Regions from separate parts of the Rossellomorea sp. GAMAL-10_SWC genome, predicted to be linked through region 2. Evidence: riboswitches for the same ligand, from Rfam matches in the RefSeq annotation. Region 2 holds a riboswitch; the other holds the start of a gene.
What was found. A riboswitch is a leader RNA that binds a small molecule or an ion and turns the genes downstream of it on or off. The one in region 2 is predicted to bind FMN.

Region 1: it holds a riboswitch for FMN, as region 2 does, so the genes downstream of both, V5E38_RS11925 (ECF transporter S component) here and ribE (riboflavin synthase) in region 2, are expected to answer to the same signal.

Annotation. Positions count from the first base shown of each region.
Region 1 is NZ_CP144911.1:2,421,303-2,428,912, reverse strand. It holds gene V5E38_RS11945 (ABC transporter ATP-binding protein) at 1-577, shown strand, start outside; gene V5E38_RS11940 (cob(I)yrinic acid a,c-diamide adenosyltransferase) at 607-1,176, shown strand; gene V5E38_RS11935 (hypothetical protein) at 1,463-1,609, shown strand; gene V5E38_RS11930 (protein kinase family protein) at 1,715-2,623, shown strand; FMN riboswitch at 2,687-2,823, shown strand; gene V5E38_RS11925 (ECF transporter S component) at 3,041-3,610, shown strand; gene V5E38_RS11920 (YpiB family protein) at 3,731-4,270, opposite strand; gene V5E38_RS11915 (ferredoxin) at 4,734-4,982, opposite strand; gene V5E38_RS11910 (YpbB family protein) at 5,303-6,376, shown strand; gene V5E38_RS11905 (RecQ family ATP-dependent DNA helicase) at 6,363-7,610, shown strand, end outside.
Region 2 is NZ_CP144911.1:178,159-185,768, reverse strand. It holds gene V5E38_RS00920 (metallophosphoesterase) at 1-831, opposite strand, end outside; gene V5E38_RS00915 (class I SAM-dependent methyltransferase) at 828-2,114, opposite strand; gene ribH (6,7-dimethyl-8-ribityllumazine synthase) at 2,261-2,722, opposite strand; gene V5E38_RS00905 (bifunctional 3,4-dihydroxy-2-butanone-4-phosphate synthase/GTP cyclohydrolase II) at 2,740-3,933, opposite strand; gene ribE (riboflavin synthase) at 3,946-4,593, opposite strand; FMN riboswitch at 4,925-5,072, opposite strand; gene V5E38_RS00895 (hypothetical protein) at 5,232-6,314, opposite strand; gene V5E38_RS00890 (APC family permease) at 6,461-7,610, opposite strand, start outside.

The DNA of each region.
Region 1 (7,610 bases), 2.2 Mb from region 2:
TAATAAACAAATAGCAAAAAAAATTGCTGTTTTATCACAACAAAATTCCTATACATATTCTTATGAGGTAAAAGAAACAGTTAAACTTGGACGTCTTGCTCATTCGTCTTCCTTTTTTCCTAGCTGGTCCACAATCGATGAAACTGCAGTCAATAACGCAATGATGATGACTGGTACTAAGAAGATGGAAAAAAGCCTCATAAATGAAATTAGTGGTGGTGAGCGTCAAAGAGTATTTCTTGCTCAATGCTTTGCTCAGGAAACACCATATATTTTTTTAGACGAACCAAGTAACCATTTAGATTTAATGCATACAATTAAAATTTTAGATGTTTTAAAGGAATTACAAAAACATGAGAATAAAACGATCGTAACTGTTTTTCATGACTTAAATTTAGCAAGTCTTTACTGTGATCGATTAGTAGGATTAAAGGACGGAAAAATTTATATCGAAGGAAAAACAGACTCAGTTTTAAGTGAAGATTTATTAAAAGGTTTATATGACACATCTTTTCAAATTTTAGATAATCCCGAAACAAATAAAAAAGTCATTATTTATAAAAGTAATGTATTGTAAATTAAAATTGAAAAAAGGAGAGATTTTTCATGAAAATTTATACAAAAACTGGGGATAAAGGTCAGACTAGCTTAGTAGGCAAACGAGTTGACAAAGATGATTTAAGGGTAGAGTCATACGGGACAATTGACGAAGTAAATACAATCGTTGGTTACGCAATGACATATTTAGATCATGAAGATACGAGAGATATTTACAATTCACTTCAAAAGATCCAACATGAACTATTTGACTGTGGTGGAGATTTGGCAGTAGTAAAGGATAGCATCCCTTTTAAAACGACAGAGAAAATGGTTGAAGAGCTTGAAACATTAATCGATGAATATATGGAAGCAACTCCCCCATTACAACGTTTTATTTTACCAGGTGGGTCAAAGCCTGCTGCAATCATTCATCAAGCAAGAGCGGTAACAAGACGTGCCGAAAGAACGGTCGTAACATTAATGAAGCAAGAAAATATTCATCTTCCAGTATTTTTATATTTGAATCGATTATCTGATTATTTCTTTGCACTTGCAAGGTTAATCAACACACGTTTAAATATTAAGGATGTAGAATACGAGCGAGGAGCAATCGTATTTCGAACTGATAAAAAATAAATAAGAAAAATAGTGATTGAATAGTTAAATTTTTCTAATCAATCGCTATTTTTTTGTATAAATAAGATTTTTCCATCATAGAATGATTGAGTGTATGTTTAGTAAAAGTACTTCTTGTCGTTTACATTTTCGATTTGCTCAATACATCTTAAGTAATATACATAAGAGTTAAAGGTTTGAAATGAGTAAGTAGCTTTGTCCAATTTTTTTTTGAATTACCAGTTGATAGTCCACGAGTTATTGGGCAGATTAGACACTTTTTACATTTTCAGGTGGGAGGTAAATAATGTTTGATTTTCTTAGGAGATGTTTGTTGATTGTGGTGTTTGTTTTAACGATTGGCCTTTTATTTATCGGAGGAAATCGAGAAAAATTAAAGGATATTATATCAGATAAAAATTTTCATGAATTAAAAATAGTTTCAAATCCTTAATAATAGTATTTGTTCTTAGAACTTCTATTTTAAATGTAATTTACTAATAAATTTGGTAAAGTACATTTATATGTGAAGTTCTATTTTTGATTTAAGGAGAAAAAAATGACTAATATATGGGATCCAGCAATTGTAATGGAAGAGGAATTAGCGAAAGAAATAGTAAAGATACAATTTCCTAAAATAAAAATAAACGTAATAAAAAAAATTGGCGAAGGATTTGATAATACTGTTTTTTGTTTAAATGATGAAATTTTACTAAGATTTCCGCGAAGAGAAATAGCTGTAGCAATTTTAAACGTTGAAAGAAAATTACTCCCAATTATATTTAATCATTTTGAATTGAAGACTACAGTACCAATACTCGATGGAAAACCATCTGAATTATTTCCTTGGCCATTTTTAGGATATAATTTCATAGCAGGAAAGCCTCCAACTAATTTAAATAGGACTGAGAGAATTTTAATGATTGAACCAATCGCGAATTTCTTGAAAAATTTACATTCAATAAATTTCGATGAATTAAAGGATATTAATTTACCGTATGATGAGTTGAAGAGATTAGATATAAACTTCCGTAAACCTCAGGCTAAAAAATATATACAACAGGCAATACAGAAGAAACTAATTGAAGATAAACAGAAAATTAATCATTATATTGAAAGCTTAGTCGAAATAAAAAGTGAGACACCATTAGTACTTGTTCATGGTGATTTACATTTTAAGAATATGATCGTCAATGAACAAAACCAACTTAAAGGAATTATTGATTGGGGTGATGCTCATATCGGACATCGTGAATTAGATTTATCAATTATTTATAGTCTAATTCCGAACGATATGAGAGGGAAGTTTTTTGAGACTTATGGTAATGTATCGGAAGTGTCAAAGAAACTAGCACAGTTTAGAGCCGTCTTTACAACAGTTATGCTGTTGTTATATGCGGATGATCAAAAGGATGATTCGTTGGTAAGTTTTTGTCAAGAAAACCTAAGTAATGCTTTAAATGATTAGCCAGAGATTTTTATTTACAAACTGTATTTAATTTAGTAACATTAAACTGTAATTTAATAAACGATCTATCTTCGGGGCGGGGTGAAATTCCCCACCGGCGGTAATTAAGCATTGCTTATAAGCCCGCGAGCCTGATTTTTTGGGCAGGATCTAGTGCGATTCTAGAGCCGACAGTATAGTCTGGATGGGAGAAGATGGAGGTTCGCAAGTTCAAAAAATTATTTCTTTTTGAACGCTTATTTGGCGTGCTGAAAATTCTCCCCTATTTCGAAAAAATAGGGGATTTTATTTTTTTGCATAATTTTATACTATTTTTCATTTTTATTTCGGACTTATTATAATATGTGCAAATAATAACGCAACTTAAGCGAACCTTTCATTTTTCTTGATATGATCGGGAAAAAGGAGAGAGGTAATATGCAACAACGCAACAAAGTAAATAAAATGGTGATAGTGGCAATGCTTAGCAGTATTTCTTATGTACTCATGATGCTGTACTTTCCACTTCCTGCATTTCCAGTATGGCTTACAATTGATTTTAGTGACGTACCTGCATTAATAGGAGCAATTGTTTTTGGTCCAGTAGCAGGAATAGGAATAGAGTTAATAAAAAACATTCTACATTATGTGATTAATGGTAGTATGACTGGTGTACCAATTGGAGAATTTGCTAATTTTAGTGCGGGAGTATTATACATTTTACCTGCGTCGTATTTTTTTAGAAAATACCGTTCAGTAAAAGGGCTAACTCTTGGATTAATCGTTGGTACAGTTGTGATGACTGGGATATTAAGTCTTTTAAATTATTTCGTGTTATTACCTGCATATGCACATTTCATGAATTTTAAGCTACCAAATGAAGTAATTGTTGCATCAATTATGCCATTTAATGCAATTAAAGGTTTATTAATCATGATCTTATTCTTAGTTATCTACCCAAAATTAAAGGTTTGGTTAACTCAAAGAATGAATGTCCATAACGTATAAATAAATGAAAGTGTCTACTAAATTTTGGTAGACACTTTTTTGTTTTTTGAGTACCTTGGATGAGAGATATCAATTTCTAAAAAAAGAGAACCATCTATCAAATGATAGATGGTTTATTTGTTAGTTTAAGTTTATTAGCTGAGAAGATAACAAAAGAAATTGTTGTTCGTCTCTCTCATCTAGTGCTTTATCAATTTGATGAAGAAGAAGTGTGTGTATAGTTTGAGCTATAAGAGATGAAAGAAACTCATCGATTTCTGTTTGTAGTTCCTCGTTGGGTTCAAAGGTAGTCGTCGAAAACGGATTAATATCTAAGATCAAAGCGTACTCGATCGGCATCACATCAAATAACAACTCAATATAAAACTTTGTTTCCTTCCCATGTAATCGAAGTTTATGGTAAATCGTTTCTGATGACAAATCGACCTTTTTATTCTTTTCATAATAAGAAAACTGAGGATATGAGTAGTTATCATTTCGAAAATTAAAGACAATGCCATTTGGTGTACTTTTTGCATCTTCGATAAACGAGATGTTTGCTAGTACTTCATCAACAGCAAGGAGATATTGTAAAATCAATTCGATGTCTTTTTTTACTTGTTTTTTCTCTAATAACTTGTTTAAAAACGTCTTTTTCTCGGTAATTGTCATCTGTTCCATGCTGTTCATCCTCTCATGATGTTTTATTTATTATAGCCAGTTATTAGATAATTCTGAATATGTAAAATAAGGAAATAATTTGTATCAAGACTTTGGGTGCACTGTCTTCATTTTTTAGGAAAAGGTTTTATAAGTTCGAATTCAAGGCGATTTTATTAAAAGAATTAGGTCCAGAATTTTATACGAGAAGTGATTCAGAAATATACAAGAAGCGAAGAATAGGAGATTTAAGTTAGTCGAAGTTAAAGAAGGTTTATCATCAACTAGGATTGACTTATTAGATAAAGATAATCAAGTAGCTGGTTCATTCACAATGAATTATACGCTGGTATCAAAAAGGAGAAACCTAATGCTTATAAGTGGATAATCTTTGAACGTTATAGAACACGAGCTGGTATGTTGAGCTCGTGTTTTCATTTGAAAAAATAAAAAAAGCGACGAAATAACTTCGCCGCAGTTTTTACTATTCGAATTTTAAAGCGTCGCCATCGAATGCTTCGTCAGCAACTTTGATTGAGTCTGTTGGGCATCCTTCAAATGCATCCATCATGTCATCAACTAAAACGTCTGGAATTTCAACGATTCCTTGGTTATCATCTAGAGTAACGTATGCGATCCCTTCATCATCATAGTCATAGATATCAGGTGCAGCTGCGCCACAAGCGCCACATGCGATACAAGTGTCTTTATCAACGATTGTATATTTTGCCATTGTATTGACCTCCCAAATTATTCCCTGTTTTTGTTACAGATACTATTTTTGTAATGTACCTGTAAACATTTTAAAACGGTTTCCAAAACTTTTCAATATAATTGTACAAGGTTTTGAAAAAAACGAGAAATGATGAAATCTCAAATAAAATAAATAATGATTTTTATATGTTTAAAATGGTTTGGTTATTGATACATATGATAAGCTAGAAGAAATAAAAACTATTTAGAAAAAATGCACAAATATTTTAGTACTACTAATTATTATTCGGAAAAATATTTAAATATATTAATGGAATAATTTTAATTGAGAGGTTTATGATGTTTAAGCTATCAATATTGGAGGAAATCATCCTTTTTTTACTTCATCGATATAATGGTGAACGAACGATCCAAGGTATAATGTATTTATTAAAAGGTAAACAAAGTGCTCAAATTATTCAAGATTCTCATTTTTATCAAGTGACATCATTTTTCGGACTTTTTCATTTCCTTACACATCAGAATATGCAAGAAATTATAAATGGGTTAGAGGTTAAGGGGTATATAGGTCAGTCTGAAAATAAGAATATCTATTTGTTAAATAAAAATGGTCAAGCTTATCTAGCAAATCAAAAAATACAGTTTATGGAATTTACATATATAAACGGACTAAGGTTTTCTAGTATTCAAAAGATATTTTGGAAAAGATTTTCATTATTTTTTCAAACGGTCTCCAATCTGAATATGAATTTAAAATATTTTAGGGCAGTTATTCAAGATCAAGATATACAAGATTGGGTAAAAAATGAGATTCTTAATTATACTGGGAATAAAAACGAATTAGTTAATCAATTTTACAAAGAATTGCATACAATTTTAGAAAATATAAGTAACGAAGACGCATTACTATTTGTGAAACGATTGTCTGGAGCAAATGCTTATGGCATGACTTTTGAGCAAATTGCATCAGAACACAAAGTCAGTGTTGAAAAAATTTATCTCAATTCGATTAATACTTTACATCATATGATCACTATTTTGGTTGTACCAAGCAATAATTATCCTTTGTTAAGTAAATTTGTAAATGGAGATAAGAGTACTAATATTACGAATACCTCTATTGAAACGAAGCGATTATTTACTGATGGTAAAACAATTCAAGAAATAGCTGAGATTCGCAAGTTAAAGATTAGTACAATAGAGGATCATATAGTTGAGTGTGTTTTAGGTGATAAGTTATTGCCAATTAATCAATTTATTACAACAAAGCAATTTACTTTAATAAAAAATAAAATTATTGAACTAAATACAAGGAAATTAAAAATTATTAAAGAAGCTTTATTAAATGAGGTAACATATTTTCAAATTCGTATTACTCTTGCAAGAATGGGTGATCTACATGGACCTAAATAAACTTCTATACGAAAAATTCGGTTATTCAAGTTTTCGAATTAACCAAAAAGAAATTATTAATGATTTGTTAAACTCGAAGGATGTTTTAGCAATGCTCCCTACAGGTGGGGGTAAATCATTATTATATCAATTAACAGGGCTACTTTTGCCAGGCGTTGTAGTAATCGTTTCACCATTACTTTCCCTTATGGAGGATCAAGTAGAGCAGATTAAAGCATTTGGGGATAAACGAGTTATTGCGCTAAATAGCTTTAGAAGCTTTGAGCAAAAAAAATATTTATTTAATAATATAAGCAGCTATAAGTTTATTTTTGTTTCGCCTGAAATGTTACAAAATCAATTTTTAATACAAAAGCTTTCTGCGTCTAGAATCTCGTTATTTGTTGTTGATGAGGCACATTGTATCTCACAATGGGGGCATGATTTTAGACCAGAATATAAAACTTTAGGGGAAATAAAGCGGAAATTAAATAATCCGACGGTTTTAGCTTTAACCGCTACAGCTAGCAAAAATGTACGGGAAGAAATAATCGAAACTTTACAGTTAAAACATGTTCAAAAATATATCAATTCAGTTAACAGGGAGAACATAGCAATTCAAGTTGAAAAAGTAGATTCGGAAATGGAAAAGCTGACGTCTTTAACTGATCATCTTTCTAAATTAACTGGTCCAGGTATCGTCTATTGTGGTACAAGAGCTACTTGCGAGAAAATTTCACATACCATAAGAGAAAATTTAAATTGCAAAGTCGCTTATTATCATGGTGGAATGGAACATGAACAAAGAATTTTAATTCAACAACAATTTATTCAAAATCAAATAGATATCATAGTTTGTACAAGTGCTTTTGGTATGGGGATTAATAAGCCAAATGTAAGGTTTGTTATTCATTATCAGTATCCTTCAAACATCGAGAATTATCTTCAAGAAATTGGACGAGCCGGCCGAGATGGTGAGCCAAGTATTGCGATACTAATTGTTTGTGAAGAAGATCATGAATTACCACTAAGGCTTATTGATGACGAAATCCTTTCTGTAAATCAAGTTGAGTCTTTTCTAGCGTATTTAAATAGATTAGAAGAAAATCCGATCAAATTGACTGAAACGGTCGTATCTAATTGGAAAGCAGTTTTTCAATTTAGTGAAATACAGTGGACAACGCTTCATTCTGAAATGGTTAAATTTAATGTAATCGTAGATGAAAACTTGCATTTAGAAAAAATAAATAATGAC
Region 2 (7,610 bases):
ACCTTTTATAAAATAAAACCATTTACGGTTTGAATAAATGAATTCAATTATTTCTTTAACTTTGTTCCCTTTATCAATCCAATCTCCTACTAATAGTATGCGGTGATTACTACTTTTCTCTGATTCTATTATTTGATTATTTTGAACCGTGAAACCAGCTTTCGATAATAGCTTTTGAAATGTGAGAACCTGTTCATGAATATCCCCTACGATTGTATATTTGTATTTTGTAGGCAGCTTTCGAGAAATATACTCCTCCATATTATCTACTTTAATCTCAAATTCAGTCGGATTAAGAAAATTCTTCTGACGAATACGATGTATATTTCGATAATTACTTCTTTTTATATTTGGAATTACTTCTGTTCGAAGACGTCTTACATGATTATCAATTAATTTCTTTGATCGGTCTGAAGAATAATACTCACGAATATTTTTATAGTCAAATAATACTAAATCAACATTATATGAATTTTGATTTGCGATCTCTACAACTTGATCACGGAATGATTCTGATAGTCCAGTTGTATCGACAATTACAAATTCTGCATTAATGGGGAATGTTGTAACCATCTTTAATTTAGTAAATAGTAATTCAAATGCTTGTTCACTCGCCTCGAGCATAATCGTACTATGTTTATCAAAATCTTCCCCTAATATTTCTCGTCTAATATCATCAGATGATAAATACTGTATATTTGTTTTATAATTTCTCGACTCGTCTCTATAAGATAAAGATGGAATTAAAATATTTTTTGCAAAAGTCGATTTTCCACATTCACTAGAGCCTACTAAAAGAAAAATCGTATGAACATTTGTTGAGATTTTCATTCCTGATGCTCCTTTACTTTTTGCTTCGTAATAACAACTGCCTGAGAAAGTGAGATTCCGTCTACACGATCTCCTACATCCGAGAATGTATACGTATATTTCGTATTACTTAAGATTGAATCAATCCATTTAACGAAATCTTCTTTTGTCATTTCCCATTTATGATCATCATGCCTAAATCCATCTAATTGGTATAGATTATTAAACTCTGCATTTGGAGTCGTTATGATGAAATTCTCAAAATTAACATAAGATAGTACGCTCTTTATTAATTTGGTAGCATCCTTAACACTCATATGTTCAACAACTTCAGTTAGCAATACATCAACATTCAAATCGTTGTCGTAAAACTCTAGAAAGTGAGATAAAGACTCATAGATTGCAATATTTTCAATCACTTTGTTATTTATTTTATATTTCAATCGTTCTCTTATTTCGTCATCAATATCAATTGCGAAATAATCATACTCACTGATTTTTTGACTATAAGGAATTGCATACGCTCCCTCACCACAACCAATATCAAGAATAGAACGCTCAAATTTTAACTGTTCTGAAATCCACTCTTGGCGCTGTCTTGCAGTATTTCCAAATTTAAAATCAATTTCATAATGATTTGTTTTTTCAAGTTCATTTTTAAATGCAAGAAATTTTTTACGACTATTTAACACATTTCTATTAAATAAATAACGTATATAATAAGGTGCATCAATGACTTGCATACTAGTTATATATTTTCGTATAACATCGTCTGTAAAATCGATATACTCATCTGAAACGATGCTCAAGAAAACGCATAGCACTGTCGTATAGTGAATTAACTCATGAATTGTTTTTGTTGTATGAATACGTAGCTGATAAGTTTTACTAGCTAACTCTTCGAAGGTTAGATCAAATTCATTTAAATGCCTCTGAAAGAAGTTTAAGTAACTAACGTTTTTCACATGAATAGCATTAATCAATACGCTATTTTCATATTCATTCTGATCTTTTTCATGTAATTTTTTGAATGCTGAAGAAAAGAATGTGTTGATTGCATTTAAAGGGAATAGGGTTGAACAATATCTTGTCGTATTTAAGTATTCAAACATTTCCTCTGCTTGTTCTTTATACGAAATTTCATTATCAGCATCTTTAAAATAAATATTATATGTATCTTCTGTAGAATACCACGCAAACGCGTTTCCCTTCCTAATTGTTTTAATACTCATCCCAGAGCTTGGATTTTTTGCAATTATATAGGAAAAATCAGGGTTATTTGATTTTAACTGAAAAATAGCCACTTGAGTGAATCACCCTTTCTTTTTGAATTATCAAATTATTAATCTTATTTTAACATGTAATTTCTAATAGATTATTGGTAATTTAATAAAAAAAAGAGAGGTAAAATTCACCTCTCCTTAACCAGTTTCTTCTATTATATATATACTTAGTTTAAAGTTCTTAATAAATTAGCCATCTCAATTGCCGAAATACCAGAATCCCAACCTTTATTACCAGCTTTCGTGCCCGCTCTTTCAATTGCTTGTTCAATATTTTCTGTCGTTAATACACCAAAAATAACAGGGATACCAGTTTGTAGAGTAATAGCTGCAACCCCTTTTGCCACTTCGTTACATACGTAATCATAATGAGTAGTTGCCCCACGAATAACTGTTCCAAGCGTAATGATCGCATCGTATTTTTTTGAATCTGCTAGTTTTTTTGCAACTAATGGAATTTCAAATGCTCCAGGTACCCAAATAACATCAACGTCTGATTCTTCTACACCATGACGATATAGTGCATCTTCTGCACCACCAAGTAGTTTTGATGTAATAAATTCATTAAAACGTCCTACAATTACAGCAACTTTAAGTCCAGATCCTACTAAATTTCCTTCAAATTTCATCTTAATCTCTCCCATTTTTAATAGTGTAATAAATGTCCCATTTTTTCAATTTTAGTTATTAAATATTTTTCGTTTTCCATTTTCATCTCAGTTTGAATTGGCACTCGATTATTAATCTGTATTCCGTGAGATTTTAACGCATCTATTTTAACTGGATTATTAGTTACTAAATCTATACTCTCAATGCCTAAATCTTTTATAATTTGAGCACTTATGGCATAATCTCTTAAATCTGAATCAAATCCTAAGTTTAAATTTGCTTCAACAGTATCAAAGCCTTCTTCCTGTAACTTATATGCTCTTAACTTATTAAGTAAGCCAATCCCTCTGCCTTCTTGACGCATATAAACAATTACGCCTTTGCCTGCTTCTTCAATCATCGATAATGTTGATTGTAACTGAGGTCCACAATCACAACGACATGAGCCAAATACATCACCTGTTAAACATTCCGAATGAATACGTACAAGCACTGGTTCACCATCGTCAACTTTACCTTTTACAATCGCAATATGCTCTTTACCGTCGATCTCATTTGTATAACCAATCATCTTAAAAACACCAAAATCAGTTGGTAATTTAATTTCAACTTCTCTTTTTACAAGTTGTTCAGTTTCTTGTCTATAATGAATTAAATCTTTAATTGTTATCATTTTTAAATTAAACTTGTTTGCGATTTTGATTAAATCGGGTACTCTTGCCATTGTTCCATCATCATTCATAATTTCACAAATGACACCAACTTCTTTCGATCCAGCCATTCGAGCTAAATCTACTGCAGCTTCAGTATGTCCCGGTCTCTCAATAACGCCTCCGTTTTTAGCGACTAAAGGAAACATATGACCAGGTCTTCTAAAATCTGCTCCAGTTGATTTATCATTTAACATTTGTAAAACAGTATGTGAACGCTCAAATGCTGAGATACCAGTAGTAGAATCAATATGATCGATACTAACAGTAAAGGCAGTTCCGTGAGAATCTGTATTTTTTGCTACCATTTCATATAAATCTAATTTTTTGGCTATTTCTTCAGAAACAGGCGCACAAATTAATCCGCGGCCATGTGTTGCCATAAAATTGATATTTTCAGGAGTTGCAAATTCTCCGATAACAACAAAATCGCCTTCATTCTCTCGATCTTCATCATCACAAACAATAATAATTTTTCCATTTTTCAAGTCTTCAATTGCTTCTTCTATTTTAGAGAACATGATCTTACTCCTTTATATATAGCCATTTTGAGATAAAAATGAAGTTGTTATTGCAGAACTCTTTTTCGTCTCATTCATACCAAGCATTTTTTCAACATACTTACCTAATAAATCAAACTCAATATTAACAACGTCTCCCGTTTTTTTACTGCCTAAGATCGTATGTGATCGGGTATGAGGAATTAAAGAGATTGTTACAATATCAGTTTCAACTTCAAATATTGTTAAACTTGTACCATCAATCGTTATACTGCCTTTTTGTAGGCAATATTTAGCAAACGAACTTGGAATAGTAATTTTATACATTACTGCGTTTTCCATTGCATTTACAGATATAATTTTACCTGTGCCATCAATATGACCCGATACAATATGTCCACCAAACCTTCCATTTGCAGCCATTGCCCGCTCTAAATTTACTTTTTGGTTTGAAACCAAAGTACTTAGATTCGACGCTTGAAACGTTTCAGGCATGACATCAACAGAAAATTCATTTTTAGTAAAATCTGTAACGGTTAAACACACTCCATTTACAGAGATACTATCTCCTAAATGAACATCCTTTAAAATGACTGGTGCCTCAATTGTTAGCAATAAAGTTTTACCTTTTTTTACGATATTTTTTACTTTTCCTATTTCCTCAACGATTCCAGTAAACAAGTTTTTTCACCTCATTTCGAAAAAGCACATTACACTCAAGCCCTTTAAATGACTTTATAAGATCCATCTCTAATTTCATAAATAGTTGATCCACCTTATCACACCTTCTAATTCAAATTAATTTGAAAAAGTGAAAAGCCCCTTAGAAAACTCCTAAGGGGCAATAGATGTTTAAGAAAGGAAGCATACTTAAATAAACGCTAGTACAATATGAACTATTAAAAGACAATATTGTAGCACGTCTATTGTTGTACAAATAAAATATGTACAACGAACTAAGCCTATACGGATAGTATTTTTGAAAAAACAAATAGCCATACCGTATATGCACTCCATCCTTCTCCCATCCAGACTATACTGTCGGCTCTAGATTCTAACTAGATCAGCAACATATAAAAAATCTATATGAAGCTCACGGGCTTAGTATAAAAATATACAACACCGCCGGTTGGGAATTTCACCCGACCCCGAAGGACACTAATTATCAAATTTGGTTTCATTATAACTAGCAATTATTTGATTGTAAAGATTTTAAGATTCTATTTCTATTAAAACGATCTAATAGAAAAGATAATTTAAGCGAAAAAACCTTATAAAATATGGATTTTTCACACTATATTTACATAAATAATTTAAAATTATTCTTTTTGACTTTTTAATTTCTTTACCTTCAATGATAATTCCTCATAAAATTTTTCCGGTTCATCTGGTCTAAGATGTATTTTTAGTACACTATGTTTAAATCCATACATTAACTTAGCTTGTTCCTTTTTATATAATTCTATTTCAAGCGTTGGCTCCTCAACTATAAAATCTTTAAGTATCGCATTAAAAGTTTCTTTTTTTTCATTCATTAATTTTTTACTAGTGGATTTGATATATTCAATTGACTTTATATTTTCTAAAGAAACAGTCAAATGCTTTATTAACCCAACTTGAATATGAAGAATCTGATCAGTGATTATAAATGGACAATTTCTTATGCACTGTATTTCTGCAACTAATAATACAAATGTATAAATATTTAATACTAATGCAATCCCACTTAAGACTGGATTCCATGAATAAAGCAGAAAATGAAAACCAACGGATTCCAGAATTAGAGCATGAATTAGCATAATAAATAACGCGATTGAACTTGTTTTTTTATGGAACGTGAAAACCTGATGATTTATTATCTCCGTATATTGTTTTCTTTTCCAAGAAAATAAAGAATAATAATACATCGCTAACTCTGAAACGATTATATCTTTCAGTCTAGATTGTTTCAATTCAGAAGTCATTACTTGATCTAATCGGATTTGAAAATAAGGAATTTCTAACTTATTTTCTCTAAACTTTTTTATAATTTTAGGAAGCTTTCTAATCACTTTGCAAAAAATATACAATTCAAAAATTACAAAAAAAGCTTCACTAGCTATCAAAAAATAGTTAATAAATGAATAGAAAGCTAGATGACTTTTTGGGATGATTACACTAGCTAAAACGTATCCGATGAACACAACAATTGGTAAATATTTTAGTGAATAACGCTTTTTTAAAATAAACAAATATACAAGAAAAGGTATTATTATGAGGAAGTCAAACAAAGAAGCAAGTACAATTTCATGAGGAAGTGGCTGCATAATTTCAAGATGATAAATCAGTAAATTTGAAATAACAATTAATCCAATTAGTATTACTATACAAAAATTAAGCCATCTTAACTTGGATATGAACAATATATGATTCACCCGCCTTTACTTTTATTTTATCTTAATAATGGCATTTATTCTTACAAAAAAAGCAAAACTGATAAGTTATTTTATGCAACAAAAAAGAAATTTCATTTTATTGAAATTCCTTTTATTGTTAAACCATCCAAATTTTATTTATTTCCAACTCGAATTATACTAATACTTTGTTTTTTCAGCTCTCTTTTCTGAAGCAGAATAAAGTAAATTGAAACCATTGCGATAGAAATTAAAATGACCGGTGAAGAAAATAAAAGTATTCCTAAAAAGCAAATTGCTAGAATACATGAACCCATTTTAAAAAATATGGAATCAAATAATCGCAAACATGCCAATACTCCTAGTAAGGCGTTGCATAGGAAGAATGCATTTGCAATTGCTACAAATGTTTGAATGCTTAGGAAGTCATTAAAATAAAGAATAAATACAATTATGTGAATGCAAAACAAACTAAATAACGATCGAGTTGCCACATTATTTTTATTTTTAAAAGAAAGCCATGAAGGTAATAAACCGTTTTTGGCTTGATCGGCGATTAGCCGTGATACTGCTCCTATTACTAGGAGAACCGTACTAATACAAAGAGCAATTGTAATTGATGAAATAATCGGAGTTGACCAACTTCCAAATAAACTCTTAAGTAACGGTGCTAATGATTGATCCATCATATTTCCATTTTTAGAATGAATCCACTGGAAAGCAAATGCAACGGTTAAACTTACTATTGCTATAATCGAGAAACTTAAGACTATTGCTCTAGGAATCGTTCGTTCTGGCGTTTTTACTTCTAAAGAATAGCTACCGATGACCTCCCACCCGATTAAAGCCCAAAATAATAAAAGTAAACTTTCTCCAAAATCAGAAACGGTTATTGGATTCGATAAAGTAAAGCTCCCATCAACTGTAAATAATGTATGAATACTGCCAACTATTAGCGTCACTACAATGAAACTAGACATAAAAAAGGCAAATTTTCCAACATCGGCAATGCTTCGAGTTAAAATGATATAAACAAAACATAGGATTCCTAAAGCTAGCCACTTTTCATTGAAGAAACTTTGATTTGTCAGTAGTTGTAGGTAATGCCCTGCCGTACCTGTAACTGCAATTGGTCCAAAACAAACTGCAAGTAAAAAGAAAATAGCTGAAAGGTTTTTTATTTGTGTACCAAATGCACGTTCAACTGCCAATGGTACTCCAGAATCTCCTGGAATCAACAGGCTTAGCTTACCAAACATTAGTGCAAATATTAAACTTAAACCAAGCATAAGAACCCAAGCAAAA